2 regions of the Demetria terragena DSM 11295 genome follow, and region 2 is predicted to be linked to the other one. Evidence: predicted binding sites of a transcription regulator. Region 2 holds the regulator's gene; the other holds the start of a gene.
The links. Region 2 encodes LexA, which represses DNA repair genes until DNA is damaged. Its sites were predicted from a motif close to TCGAACANNTGTTCGA; they were not measured.

Region 1: the regulator LexA is predicted to act here: its motif matches at 3,600-3,615, upstream of F562_RS20355 (HNH endonuclease signature motif containing protein).

Annotation. Positions count from the first base shown of each region.
Region 1 covers NZ_AQXW01000004.1:2,084,583-2,091,734, forward strand. The annotation lists gene thrS (threonine--tRNA ligase) at 1-27, opposite strand, end outside; gene F562_RS20350 (glycosyltransferase family 2 protein) at 179-1,120, shown strand; gene F562_RS0114345 (SDR family NAD(P)-dependent oxidoreductase) at 1,151-1,921, opposite strand; gene F562_RS20355 (HNH endonuclease signature motif containing protein) at 2,097-3,554, opposite strand; gene F562_RS19395 (tetratricopeptide repeat protein) at 3,662-4,036, opposite strand; gene F562_RS0114360 (acyl-CoA dehydrogenase family protein) at 4,262-5,980, opposite strand; gene F562_RS0114365 (LLM class flavin-dependent oxidoreductase) at 6,169-7,152, shown strand, end outside.
Region 2 covers NZ_AQXW01000004.1:696,121-703,272, forward strand. The annotation lists gene F562_RS0107425 (vitamin B12-dependent ribonucleotide reductase) at 1-678, opposite strand, end outside; gene nrdR (transcriptional regulator NrdR) at 757-1,245, opposite strand; gene F562_RS18430 (LysM peptidoglycan-binding domain-containing protein) at 1,493-1,882, opposite strand; gene lexA (transcriptional repressor LexA) at 2,171-2,890, shown strand; gene F562_RS0107445 (Sir2 family NAD-dependent protein deacetylase) at 2,865-3,704, opposite strand; gene F562_RS0107450 (LysR family transcriptional regulator) at 4,262-5,173, shown strand; gene F562_RS18435 (ComEC/Rec2 family competence protein) at 5,182-7,152, opposite strand, start outside.

The DNA.
Region 1 (7,152 bases), 1.4 Mb from region 2:
CTCGCGGTGGTCGAGCACGTGGTCCATGGGTTCTCCTGATCGAGTGGAGTCGCCACGGGGCAAACGAAACCCCGGAGCGTGGCTCCGGGGTGAGTGGTTGTCAGTGCAGCCGCGTCAGCGCCGGAGGTGATCCGGCGTCGTCGTGTGCTGGGCGCGCTGCATGGTGGAGAGTGTACGCATGTGCGCCGAGCCGGGACATCGACTTCCTGTCGATGGCCGCGATGTGGTGGTCGTTCTGAACTATCGCGGCCGGGCCGACACCGAGGATTGTGTCGCGGCGCTGCTCGCGGACCCAGCGCCGCCCGCGGTGATTGTCGTCGACAACGGGTCAGGAGATGGCGTCCTGGAAGCGGTACGTTCCCGCTGGCCGGACGTGGTGACGCACCAGACTGGCACGAACCTCGGCTTCGCCGGTGGGATGAACGCCGGGCTCCGGATGGCACTCGGCGGGGGTGCGCGCACAGTCACGGTTCTCAACAACGACACCGTCGTTCCGGCTGGTGCCGTGAGTGCTTTGGCGGCGCGTGCGCTCCATGGTGACTTGGTCAGCCCCGTCGTACGCCGGGTCGACAGTTCGGTGTGGTTCGCCGGAGGGGTCGTGAATGCCGAGACAGGGGTGCCCGAGCACATCTTCGATGAGCGGTTAGCGCGGCTGCCCGTCGACGGCATGGCGCGGCAGAGCGACGTGCTCGCTGGATGCTGCCTGACCGCAACCGCCGAGACCTGGGGACGGATTGGGCTGTTCGATGAGCGCTACTTCCTCATGTTCGAGGACTCTGATCTGAGTTTGCGCGCGCGGGCAGCCGGGGTCCCTCGGACGGTGCTGACCGACGTGCAGATCGAACACAAGGTATCGGCGTCATTCCAAGGAGCGATGGGCCGTTTGGGGGCGTACTACTTCTTGCGCAATGCACTGCTCTTGACGCGCGAGCACGGCGGTGGATCGCTATCGCAGCGTTGGCGTTTGCTGCGGACGCGTGTGCTACCTAACGTGACGGCTGCTGTGCGACAAAGGGATTGGCCCGCTTCCAGACTTCAACTGATCGTCATCGGTGCAGCGCTGGGAGATCACGCACGGCGTAAGTATGGCCGGGCGTCGGAGTGGCTAGAGGCGCGTTAGCAGAGTTCGTAGAAACAGGCTCAGCACCGATTAGAAGACGGTGTAACCGCCGTCGGCGACGAGGATTGACCCAGTCATGAATGACGAGGCGTCGGATGCGAGGAACACCACCGTCGGAGCGATCTCCTCCGGAGTCGAATACCGCTGCATCGGTGCGTCATCGATCCAATGCTGGCGAAACTGTGGCTCGTCGACGGGCGCCATCTCGGTCTTGATGTAGCCGGGTGCGACGGCGTTGACCCGGACGCCGTGTGGCGCCCACTCGGCCGCAAGAGATTTGGTGAGTTGGTGAACTGCAGCCTTTGAGGCGTTGTACGCCGGCTGCCACTGCGGGCGGTTGACGACCAGCCCCGACATGGAGCCAATGTTGATGATGTTGCCGTGTCCCTGGTCGACGAAGTGCCGACCGACAGCCTGGGTCAATGTCCACAGGCCGTGCACGTTGATGTCAAAGACCTCGCGCCATTCTTGCTCGGGCACCTCAAGCGCCGGGCGATGAAAGCAGGTGCCGGCGTTGTTGACGAGGATGTCCAAACGCCCAGTGGCTTCGATCGCGGTGTCGACAGCCGTGCGCACCGACGCCAGGTCGGTGACGTCGAGGCTGGTGCCGATGACGGTCCGTCCGGTTTCGGTGGCCAGGTCCTCGGCGACGGCGGCACACGCGCTGCTGTCGCGGGCTGCGATGACGACATCGGCACCCGCTTGGGCGAGTGCTCGAGAGAAGCCCAGGCCGAGGCCGCGATAACCGCCGGTGACTAGCGCCGTGCGCCCCTGCAGTGAGAAGGAATCGAGCACGTTCATGGATGCCTCACCCTCACGGCAAACATCACGGCGGTGGGCGAATGCGACCTAGATGCCATGGCTCCACGTTGCCACTCGGCCCGGAGTTTCCGCAACGGGTTGCGCAACAGGGGGCCACAGCATGTGAAGCGCTCGTGCAGGCACGGTGGTACTCGCTTGATCCGACCGGGCAAACTCAGGCTGCCGCGTTTGGCTGGCGCATGCTGCGAGGCCGAAGGTCCCAGATGACTGTCGAGGCGGTGGCGGTGGCGGTGTATTCATCGCGGTGCACGATGGTGTGATGTCGCTGGCATAGCAGTGCTGAGTTGGTGAGGCTGGTGGGTCCGCCGTGAGACCACGGAATGATGTGGTGGACCTGGCACCAACTGGGCGGTCTGTCGCACCCGGGGTAGGTACAACATCGGTCCCGTTGGATGACGGCGGCTCGCAGGCCTCGGGTGACCAAGCGTTCGGAACGTCCGACGTCGAGAGGTTGACTGCCTGACCCGAGAACCATGGGCAGGATCTCAGCGTCGCACGCGATCTCCCGAATCTGACTGGCATTCAACGATGTTCCCGCTTCGGTACGCCCGCATCCGCGCACATTTCCGACAAGAACGTCGAGATCGATAGTGACCACAAGACGGGCGGTGCCGCTGGTCGGGGTCGCGCCGTTGTCGATGGCCTCGGCTCCCCGCGTGAGGAGAAGGACAAGTGCGTCAGCAGCGCGCTTGTCGGCCTGTCGCGGATCGGGCTCGCCGGTCTTCTGGCCGCTGGTGTGGCGATGGAAAACGTCCTCGCAGCAAGAGTTTCCTGGGGTGGGCGCCGACAGGGCGTTGATGGCGTGGCGCACGTGGGCCGCATGCGTTGGGGCGAGATCGGCGACCAAGCGATGCATGCCGTTCGGCAGCTCCGACCAGGTCACCGATTCGGCGTGGTCGAGGCGCTCATCGAGGTCGTTCAGGAAGGTCTCGTCGGCGTACGTGGCGATCACGCGCTGGGCGAGCTCTCGGATCGCCTTGGAACCCGACCCAGCCGGAAGGTTCAGAAAATGCCCGAACACGGCGTCACGATGTGCGCTGGGCAGAACGGGTATGACTTTGTCGACCTCGATCAACGCAGTGCGCGCGGCGGCGACGCCGACCGAGTTGGCAGTCACTGCCGCGGCGAGCACTGTATTACGGCGCTGTGTGCATGCTGTGGCGACTTTGGCGATCCGTGAGGCGATGAGGGGTTCAACGCCCGGAAGCCGCAAGATCTCGCAGGTGTCTGCGTTGCTCTGGTCGGGCGGGTCGTGATGAACGTCTTCATCGGGACAGTCGACGAGGGGCATGAGTGGACCTGACGTCGGCGTTGCTGCCGGTGGCAGCAGGCGGTCGAGGTCCTCGCCAGTGCTGAGACGCGAGACCCACTGAGCCGGCCCGGCAGCAGTCGACTCGTGCACCATGCCTCGCTGAATAGCCTCGGCCACGAGGCTCACGGCGGCTGTCTCAGCCACCTGCAGCAGCGCCAATACCTCGCGGGTCAGCGCGGCTAGGTCACGAGTGCCGCGCTGATGGTTCGATTCGTGCAATCGCGACACCGCATCCACGGTCGTGTGCAATTGCGCGACCGTCTCGCTGACCTCGCTGTCACTGGTCGTCGTGCCCACCATCCCACTCACCTCCCCCGCTTCGCCGCACCCGGCCTATGACTATTATCGAACACACGTTCGAATGTTGTCAAGGGAGGGAGAGGCGATATTTGGGGCGGAGAAAGCGTTCAGGCCACACCCATCGCCTCGATAAGGCGCTGATGTCCGGTCGCCTCTTCGGTGCGGCCCGCCCGCTGGAGGGCGCGGCTGAGCAGCAGGCGGGCGTACCCGTCGGCGGGGTCGTCCTGCACGATCGCAGTCGCCAGTTCAATGGCTCGGCTCAGTTGCGCTGAGTGGAAGTAGGCGCGGGCGAGTAGTAGCCGAGCGGAGGCTGTGCCGATCACAGGTCTCTCCGGCGTGGTGGTCACGAGCGGCTCCAGGATCTTCACGGCCTCGGTGTAACGCCGCTCGTCGAACAGCGTGACTGCGCGCTGCCACGCAGCGAAATCCGAGTTGCCCTGGGTGTCGGTGTGACGGGACAGCAGGCTCTCGAAGGTGGTCATGTCCAGCAGAACGCCGGACGGTGAGTGGTCATTCCGCTGAGTGGTTTCGACGCGGCGGTCGCAGGCTCCCGCCTTGCTCTACCGGCGGTGGTGGTGGTTTCGACGCGGCGGTCGCAGGCTCCCGCCTTGCTCTACCGGCGTTGGTGGGGGTGGTTTCGACGCGGTGGTCGCAGGCTCCCGCCTTGCTCTACCGGCGTTGGTGGGGGTGGTTTCGACGCGGCGTTGTTAGGGGGTCATTTCGTATGCGCCCGACAGTTCCTCGACGCGCTGCCAGACGGCGGCGTCGCGCGCCTCGTCGACGGCGGGCTTGCGAATCTGTCGGATCGCCCAATCCTGTTGGGCTTCAGTGGAAGCCGCCTTTCCGTGCAAGCGGGTGGCGCGCTGGGAGAAGTCGCCAACAAGAACCCCGACAATGGCGTCGACCACCTGACGGTCGATGTCCTCGATGGCCGCCTGCTCCAGCATGAGGTGGGCATAGACCAGCAAGGTGAAGAGCTGGCCGAGCTCGAGGATGAAGTCCAGATCCTTCTGCTGGTCGTCCGTCAGGGGTGCAGTCTTGAGTAACTCGGCGAGCGCGTCGCCCTGCTCACGCAAGATTGCCACGTTGGGGAGGTCGGCGTACGGCTCGAACGCGGCATGCCAGTCGGCGAAGGTGATCTTGCCCAGACCACGAGCGGGACCCTGGTGGAACAAGAAATCGTCATTGGCTGGATCGACCCGCGTCGGGATTTCGGGCTGCTCCCGCGGCGACAGGAGATAGGCCGGCATGAACTTGAGGATGAGCGCGAGGTTCACGTGCACGGTCCCCTCCAGTTTGGCGGGCGCACCGATGTCGCGGCCAGCGTTGGCGAAGTACGTTTCCGCCTCAAAACCCTTGGCAGCAATGACATCCCACAGTCCGGCGACGACCGTCTCGGCCTCGCTGGTGACCTTCATTTTCGACACCGGGTTGTAGAGGAGGTAGCGGCGGTCATCCGCAGACGCGCTGCGCAGATAGTCAATGGCGCGCGAGGAATACAGCTTCATCGCGACGAGTCGAAGGTACGACTCGCTGAGGGTGCGGCGTACGTGCGGAAAGTCCGTCACCCGGTTGCCATAGAGAATTCTGTTGTGCGCGTGGGTGATTGCTTCGTACGTGCAGTGTTCGGCCATGCCGATCGAGGCAAAGCCGATGTTGAACTTGCCGACGTTGACCGTGTTGAGCGCCGCGTTGAACGCATCCTGACCGGTGTGCAGGATGTCGTCTGTGTGCACGGGGTAGTCCTCAAGCCGGAACTCGGAGACGAACTTCTGCCCGTCAACGGTGTTCTTCACGAGGTGGTATGCCTCGTGCTGGCTGTCCGCGGCGAAGAAGACGTAGCCATCCGGGCCCTCGACGTCGGACCGGCGGCCGAAAACCGACACCATGCGGGCGACGTTTCCGTTGCCGATGTAGTACTTACTGCCGGTCGCCGTGTAGCCACCGTCGCCGTCCGGCGTCAGGATCATGTCGGTCGAGTAGATGTCCGCGCCGTGCGAGCGCTCGGACAAGCCGAAGGCGAAGACTGCCCCGTCATCCAGCCATTGGGCCGCGCGTTTGCGGGCGGCTTCGTTGTCGCTCTGCCAGATCGGTCCGAGCCCCAAGATGGTGACCTGAAAGGCATACCAGTAGTCCAGGCCATAGAACGCGAGAACTTCACTCAGCGCTGAGATGCGCGCGGTGTCCCAGCGCTTAGCCGTGCTCCCGGCCGCATCCGTCGACGGCGTCAGCATGGCCGCGAACAAGCCCTCTTTTGCCGCGAAATCGAGGAAGTCAGCTGTCCAGGCGCGCTCGTGATAGTCCTGGAGCAACTTGCGCTTGCCGCGTGACTCGAACCAGTCGACGGTCGCCCGCAACAAGCGCGCGGTCTCGTCGTCGAACGGCTCGCCCTGGTAGGTCGGTGGGTGCAGCAGCGGATTCGGCACGGTGTCTCCTCGCGGTCGGCGTTGGCCCAAGCCTGCCCGTCCGAGCCGCACTCGTCACTGTTATCGGGCACAAGAGGGGTGAGGTGATGTGGTGCGCGAGCACACGTGCGGAACCTGGGGAATGAACGAGCGGGGTGCTGAGTTAAAGTAGTTGACATATCAACAACATGTCCGGAAGGATGAGTCTCATGCAGTTCGGCATTTTCTCCGTGGGAGACGTGACCCCCGACCCGACAACTGGACGTACCGCCAGCGAGGGCGAGCGCATCGACGCGATGACGCAGATCGCGCTCAAGGCCGAAGAGGTAGGGCTCGACGTCTTCGCGACCGGCGAACACCACAACCCGCCGTTCGTGGTGTCGTCTCCGACGACCCACCTGGGGTTCATCGCAGCCCAGACTGAGCGCATCCAGTTGTCGACCTCCACGACGCTCATCACCACGAACGACCCGGTGAAGATGGCCGAGGACTACTCCTTCCTGCAGCACCTGTCCAAGGGGCGAGTCGACCTGATGATGGGGCGCGGCAACACCGGTCCGGTCTACCCCTGGTTCGGTAAAGACATCCGTGACGGTCTTCCACTAGCGGTCGAGAACTACCACCTGCTGCGTCGCCTGTGGCGGGAGAAAGTCGTCAACTGGGAGGGCGAGTTCCGCACTCCTCTGCGCGGATTCACCCTCGCGCCCCAGCCGTTGGATGGCGTACCGCCCTTTGTCTGGCACGGCTCGATCCGCTCGACGGAGATTGCCGAGCAAGCGGCCTACTACGGCGACGGCTTCTTCCACAACAACATCTTCTGGAACCCAGAGCACACGGCGCAGATGGTGAACCTCTACCGTCGCCGGTTCGAGCACTATGGCCACGGCGGTGCCGATCAGGCCATCGTCGGTCTGGGTGGGCAAGCTTTCCTTGCCTCCAGTGAGGCGGAAGCGAAGAAGGCGTTCCGGCCCTACTTTGATGTGGCTCCGGTCTACGGCTACGGCCCGTCGATGGAGGAGTTCACGCGCACCACACCGCTGGTCGTCGGTACGCCGGAGATGCTGATCGAGCGCACTCTGCAGATCGGCGAAATGGTCGGTGACTACCAGCGCCAGATGTTCCTTATGGACCACGCGGGCCTGCCTCTCGAGGTCGTGCTGGAGCAGCTGGAAATCCTCGGTCGGGATGTGGTG
Region 2 (7,152 bases):
GGCTCCGCCGGACTTGATCGTCCCCGCTGACGCATCGGCACCCCGCATGAAGGACACCGGGCCAGAGGCCGTCCCACCAGAGGACAGCAACTCCTTGGACGACCGGATTCGCGACAGGTTCAGGCCAGCGCCCGAGCCGCCCTTGAAGATGAAGCCTTCTTCTCGATACCAGTTCAAGATCGAGTCCATCGAGTCATCGACCGCCAGGATGAAGCACGCCGAAACCTGTTGTGGGCTCTTCGTGCCTACGTTGAACCACACCGGGCTGTTGAACGCGAACACCTGGTGCAGCAGCATCCAGGTCAGTTCGTGTTCAAAGACCTCGGCGTCGTCCTCAGTCGTGAAATAGCCGTACTCCCGACCAGCCTTGACATAGGTCAACACGACCCGGTCGATGAGCTGCTTCAGGCTGCGCTCACGCACGTCGGTACCCAAGGCACCGCGGAAGTACTTGGTCGTGACGATCGTCGAGGCGTTGACCGACCAGAAATCGGGGAACTCCACCCCACGCTGCTCGAAGATCGTCTCGCCGGTCTTCCAGTTCTGCTGGATGACGTCGCGCGCCTGCCAGGTCACCTCGTCGTAGGGGTGAACTCCTGGGGTGGTGAAGATGCGCTCGATCTTCAGGCCTTTGCCCTTGCGACGCGCCTGTGACGCAGCGCTGGTCGTCTCGGTCATGACGACTATCCCTTCATAAAAATCGAATCTCGGTCAGACGCGAGTACGACGCCCTCGCGCGGGGCCTGTTGTCTCGAACTAGCCCGGCGGTCCGTCTGAACTCGGCTCAATGCCGACCGCAGGACGCTCCGCGCGCAGCACCGTGATGGCTGCCTCGAAGTCCTCGGTGGATTCAAAGGCCTGATAGACGGAGGCGAACCTCAGGTAGGCAACCTCGTCGAGCTCTCGCAACGGGCCAAGAATCTCCAGGCCAACGTCGTGGGCATCGATCTCGGCCATGCCCTTGGCACGGATCGCTTCTTCAACCCGCTGCGCAAGAAGAGCCAACTCATCTTCGGTCACAGGACGGCCCTGGCATGCCTTGCGCACGCCCACCATCACCTTGTCCCGTGCGAAGGGCTCGCTCGCCCCGGACCGCTTGACCACCGTCAGACTGGCCGTCTCCATCGTGGAGAATCTCTTCCCGCACGACGGACATTGGCGACGTCGTTTGATGTGCGTTCCATCTTCAGAGGTGCGGCTGTCGACGACCCGCGAATCGTCATGACGACAGAACGGACAATGCATCGGCAAACACCTCCTCGGGCGACCACATCCGACTCCACTAGACCCAAAGTCGCCCGGCGGTCCCCCGACGGACGGCCCAACCTGTGGACAATCCTGTGGGTAACTCGTGGATAACGTGGGGACGAGATGTGGACTAGATGTGGACAACTCACAGCCATGTAACTACTAGATATAGCGATCCTAGATCGCGGCACCCCACCACGCAACATTGCCCAGGTCAGTGCGCGTGTCTACCGGATCGGCGCGCCTAGGGCGCCGGGATCTGCAACCTTTGCCCGGTGGACACCTGCGCGGAGTTGAGGTCGTTTGCCAGTTGCAGGTGTGCGATTGCGGCGCTCAGCGGCAACTCGGGAAGACGCTCGCGCGCTACATCAGACAGCGTCTGCCCCGGCCGCACGGTGACATCCTCGGACGCGGTCGGACCGCTCGCCCACGCCGAAACAGCCATGCCGCCCAGGATGGCGATGGCCAGGACCGTCACGAGCAGGGCGCGACGCCCTCGCGCCGTCAAGCGCACTGCGACTGCCGGCAGCGTCGTTGAGGTCGGGCGTGCGGGCACGTCTGAGACCAGGGCGAGATGGCGGCGACGCCGGGGTAGAGCCTGTGGCTGATCGAGCACGGGTGCGAGTGCGCTCATGGAGTCCTCCTGATGCTGTTGCGACGGGTTAACCGAACACCTGTCCGATCGGACGTGCGTACGAGGTATAGCACGTACGTTCGACGTCCACAAGCCGCCGCCATCACGAGAATGACGCGACACTCGCGTCGTACAGGTGTTTGATTGCGTTCGCTGAACTCCATACGCTGTGCTCATAGCGACAAGCCAAGCAGCGACCACCGACAAGCCCGCCGGCAAGCCCGCCGACAACGACTTCCTCGGAAACACCGGTGCCGCAGCAGGACGCCATAGATAAGGACGCCGACGATGGCCAAGATTCACCAGATGCCAGAGCCAGATGGCAAGGCACTGACCACCCGCCAACGCAAGGTGCTGCAGGTCATCCGCAGTTCAATCGACCGGCGTGGATACCCGCCCAGCATGCGGGAGATCGGCGAAGCCGTCGGACTCACGTCGCCGAGTTCGGTGGCGCACCAGCTCACGATGTTGGAGCGCAAAGGCTACTTGCGTCGGGATCCCATGCGACCGCGTGCGATCGAAGTCGTCTCGCCAGGACAACCCAAGCGCGAGCGGGGCTATCGCGGCAAGGCTGCGGCGAGTGCCGAGCTGGACTCGCCAGTCGATGAAACCGGAATCAACGACGAACGGCCAGAGGCCGAGTACGTGCCTGTCGTCGGCCGTATCGCCGCGGGTGGGCCGATTCTCGCCGAGCAAGCCGTCGAAGATGTCTTTCCCCTCCCCCGGCAACTCGTCGGCGAGGGCGATCTCTTTCTGCTCAAAGTCGTCGGCGATTCGATGATCGACGCAGCCATTTGTGATGGCGACTGGGTGGTGGTTCGGCAGCAGCCCAGCGCGAGCAACGGCGACATCGTGGCGGCGATGCTCGATCACGAGGCCACCGTCAAGACGTTCAAGCGGACTGACGGTCAGGTGTGGCTGCTACCGCATAACGAGGCATACGAGCCCATCGACGGGAACGACGCCACGATTCTCGGCAAGGTCACCGCGGTGCTGCGCCGGGTGTGACCGCTGCCACCAGTTGGGTCAGGGTGGCGCCAAGGGGACTCTCGAGTTTGACGGTCGTTTCGGCGTCGGCCCGGGTCACTCCTTGAGTGATGACCGCAACGGGGATCCGTTCACGCGCCGCGAACCGAGCGAAGCGGAAGCCAGACATCACCATCAGGGATGAGCCGAGCACCAGCAGACACGATGACTCGGCCACGGTGTCAAAACACTTCTGCACCAACGGTTTTGCCACGGATTCGCCAAACATGACGACGTCAGGCTTAAGCCTGTCTGAGCGACACACCACACACCTCGCCGTGGCAAAACCGGCCACCTGCTCGTCGGTCAGGAGCACGTCTCCGTCCGGGCGGATCTGTCCGGTCATGGCCTCACGATCGAAGCGCGGATTTGCCTGTCTGAGCCACTCATCCACGGTTGTCCGCGCGTAGGACTCGCCACAATCGACGCAGACCACGGCATCGAGGGAGCCGTGTAATTCGATGATCTCGTCGGCGCCACCTCGCTGATGCAGGCCATCGACGTTCTGGGTGATGATCCCTGTGGTCAGTCCCAAGCGTTGCAGGTCCGCGACGGCACGATGCCCGTCATTGGGTTCGGCGGCCGCGAACCGGGGGTATCCGACGAACGACCTGGCCCAGTAGCGCTGGCGCGCGTGCGGCGAGGCCAGGAGTTCGCTCACCGTCATGGGCGTCACTCGTCGCTCGCCATCGGCACCTCGATAGCCCGGAATGCCGGACTCGGTCGAGAGGCCAGCACCCGAGAGGATGCAGACCCGGCCTTCGGCGACGAGGTCCACCAGCGCAGCCCACTTCACTGGGTCGCCATCTCCTGGCGATGGAAAGGTCGCACACGGCACGACCTCAGTATCTCCGGTGTGGTCTCGACAAGCTCGACCGGCGTAGGTGCGCTCGACCACAACCCACGCCGGTCGAGTAGGCGAGCGCCCCCTTCCCCACGCCGGTCGAGTAGGCGAGCGCCCCAGCGCGAGCCGTATCGAGACCCCGGCGGGTCTCGACAAGCTCGACCAGCGTTAGAGAGCTAGACCGGCGTTGACGGGCCCGACAACAACCCACGCCGGTCGAGTAGGCGAGCGCCCCAGCGCGAGCCGTATCGAGACCCCCGGCAGGTCTCGACAAGCTCGACCGGCGTTAGAGAGCTCGACCGGCGTTAGAGAGCTCGACCACAACCCACGCCGGTCGAGTAGGCGAGCGCCCCAGCGCGAGCCGTATCGAGACCAAGGCAAGAGGTCTCGACAAGCTCGACCGGCGATAACGGCTCGACCGGCGTTAGAGAGCTCGACCGGCTTGGGTGCGCTCAACCGGCGTAGGTGCGCTCAACCTTCCTGGATGGTAAGACAACTAGACTCTGGTCATGATTGATGCTGCCGGGCTGCGCGTCATGCGCGCCATCGCCGATGAGGGTAGTTTCACGGCTGCGGCCACCGCGCTGGGCTATTCACAGCCGGCGGTGTCCCAGATGGTGCGTCGGCTCGAAGAACGCACGGGCACGGTGCTCGTGGAACGGATTGGGCGAACGGTTCGCCTGACCGAGGCCGGCAGCGTCCTGGCCAAGCACGCCATTCCCGTGTTGGAGGCCCTCGACCGCGCCGAGTGCGAGATCCAATCGATCGCCGGGCTCGAAGCGGGCCGAGTCAGGCTGACGGCGTTCCCTTCGGCCTCCTCGACGTTGGTCCCCCAGGCGCTCGCCTTGGTCAAGAAGCGTTTTCCCGAGATCAAGGTGGTCTTCACCGAGGCGGAACCACCGGGAGCTCTTGAGGCGCTCCGCGCGGGTGAGTGCGATCTTGCGGTCACCTTTGTCTATGACGGGGACGTGCTCCCCAGGGGCGAAAGCGACCTCGATCCCTTCGATGTCACGACCCTCCTGGAGGACGAGGTGCGCCTCGTTCTCCCCGCGTCCCACCCTCTCGCCACCTCCGATCAGGTTGACCTCGCAGACCTGGCGAGCGAATCCTGGATCGCGGGGTGCCCTCGATGTCGGGGTCACCTGGTGTCGTTGGCGCAACGCGCCGGGTTTGAACCTGACGTGGCCATCGAGACTGAGGATTATGTGGCAGTGCTCGCGCTGGTAGCAGCCGGGCTCGGCGTTGCTGTGGTGCCTGAGTTGCTGCTGAAGTCCACACGTAACGATGGCCTCGTGGCCTTGCCGATGTCACCAGCCAACCGCCGTACGGTGCAGGTCGTGACGACGCCCGACCTGCGCCGAGTGCCAGCGGTTGAGGCAACGCTTCAGGCGCTCACTGAGTCGGCCAAGCTGGCGATGTAGCAGGCCGCTTAGCCCTTCCGCGTCACGGCGGAAATCCGCCCTGCCTGGTCCACCAAGGCGATGTCGCCTTGGCGGTCAGTCCGCAGCACCTGCGAGCCCGACTGATGCAGCGAAGTCAACAACGCAGGAGCGGGGTGCCCGTAGTCGTTGCCGGCGCCCACGCTGATGACGGCGTACGGCGCGCTGAGGTCACGTAGCAGCCGTGGCTCATGGTTGGCGGAACCATGGTGGGCAACCTTGACGACATCGACAGGACGCGGGTCATTGCGCAGCGCGAGCGCACGAGCCACCTGGAACTGAGCTTCGCGTTCTGCATCGCCGAGGAGCACCAATCGGACTTCCCCGACTCGTACGTCGAGCACAACCGACGCGTTGTTTTGAACCGAGCCGGTCCGGATCGTCCGACCCGGCCAGATGACCCTGGCCCGAACGCCTGCCCACCCCAGGTCATCGCCGGCATTGACCTCAGTGGTCGGTACGCCATGCGCGGCCGCGACCCGTGTCACCATCGGCTCCAGCGAACCCTGCTCGCCTTCGCCGCCTTCGTCGCCGTCGACAGAGGTGGTGATGATCTGTCCAACCTCCCGACCGTCGAGCACGCCGGGGAGTCCCGCCACGTGGTCGGCATGGAAGTGCGTCAAGACCACAGCATCGATGGTGTGAACCTCCAGGTCGTCCAGGCAGCGGTCCATCGACGTCGGGTCCGGCCCGACATCCACCACCACGACGCGGCCCGGGCCCGTCCTGATGACGCCTGCGTCGCCTTGCCCGACTTCGCACGCGACGAACACCCACCCGGGCGCTGGCCACCCTGGTTGCGGTAACGGCCAGGCTGCGGCTGCCAGCACGACCGTCAGCGCCACCACGACCGCGGGATAACGGCGCACATGCGCGATCAACCACGTGCCGCACAGCACCACCCCGGCCGTGATCAACGCGAGCGCCACCGCTCCCCACGTGGTGCCCGGCCAGGGCAGCATCCCGCCTGGAATTGCGGCGCCGCTGTGCGCGATCTGTGCGATCGCCTCGGTCGGTAGCGCAGCCAGCCACCCCACGGCAGCAGCCACCGGCAGGACGACTGGCGCCACCAACACCACCAGCACACCTGCCACCGTGGCGGGTGCCACGAGCGGGGCCGCCAGCAAATTGGCCGGGATGCCCACCAGCGGGATCGCGCCTTGCAACACCACGATGATCGGAGTGCACATCACCTGGGCAGCGACCGGGATCGCGACCGGCTCGCCAAGCCACGCCATCCGATCCGGGAGCCGGTCAGCGAACCAGGCTCCCCACGGCCTAGCAAAGAGCACCAGTCCCAACGTGGCCAGAACCGACAAGGCAAATCCGTACGATCGCGCGAGCCACGGGTCGAGGATCAGCAGAACAACCACCGCGCCACCCAAGGCGGGTGCAGCGGCCCGCGGGCGACCGGCAGAGGTCGCCAGCAGGCCCACCAGACCCATCACCGCGGCTCGAGCAACGCTCGGCTCAGGTCGGCACAACAGCACGAACAGGCCCAAAGCGACGAGACAGATGGGGACCCGCGCGCGCCGTGGGACACGCAGCCAACCGCATACCCACAGCACCGACAACAGCACGATCGTGACGTTGGTGCCGCTCACGGCGGTCAGGTGAGTCATGCCGGTTGTCCGCATGTCGTCGCTCAAATTCGGGGGTACCCGCGACACATCACCGATGACCATGGCGGGAGTGAGGCCGCGCGCATCTGCGGGTAGTGATGCCGTCGCGTCTCTCAGGTCAGTTCTAAAGAGCTCAACTCCTCGCAGCAGCGCAGGCGCAGCCGAGATCTTCTGCGGAGAACCGATCGGGTTCAGAACCGCACTGACATCAGCGCCTTTCTCGGCCTCGGACAGGCGTCCGCGCACCTGCACCGTGTCCTTCCAGCGCAACTCGTTCCACCGCCGGTCGGCGAAAATCAGCACGGTGGCCCTCACCGGCGTGACCAGGCCCCGCCCTTC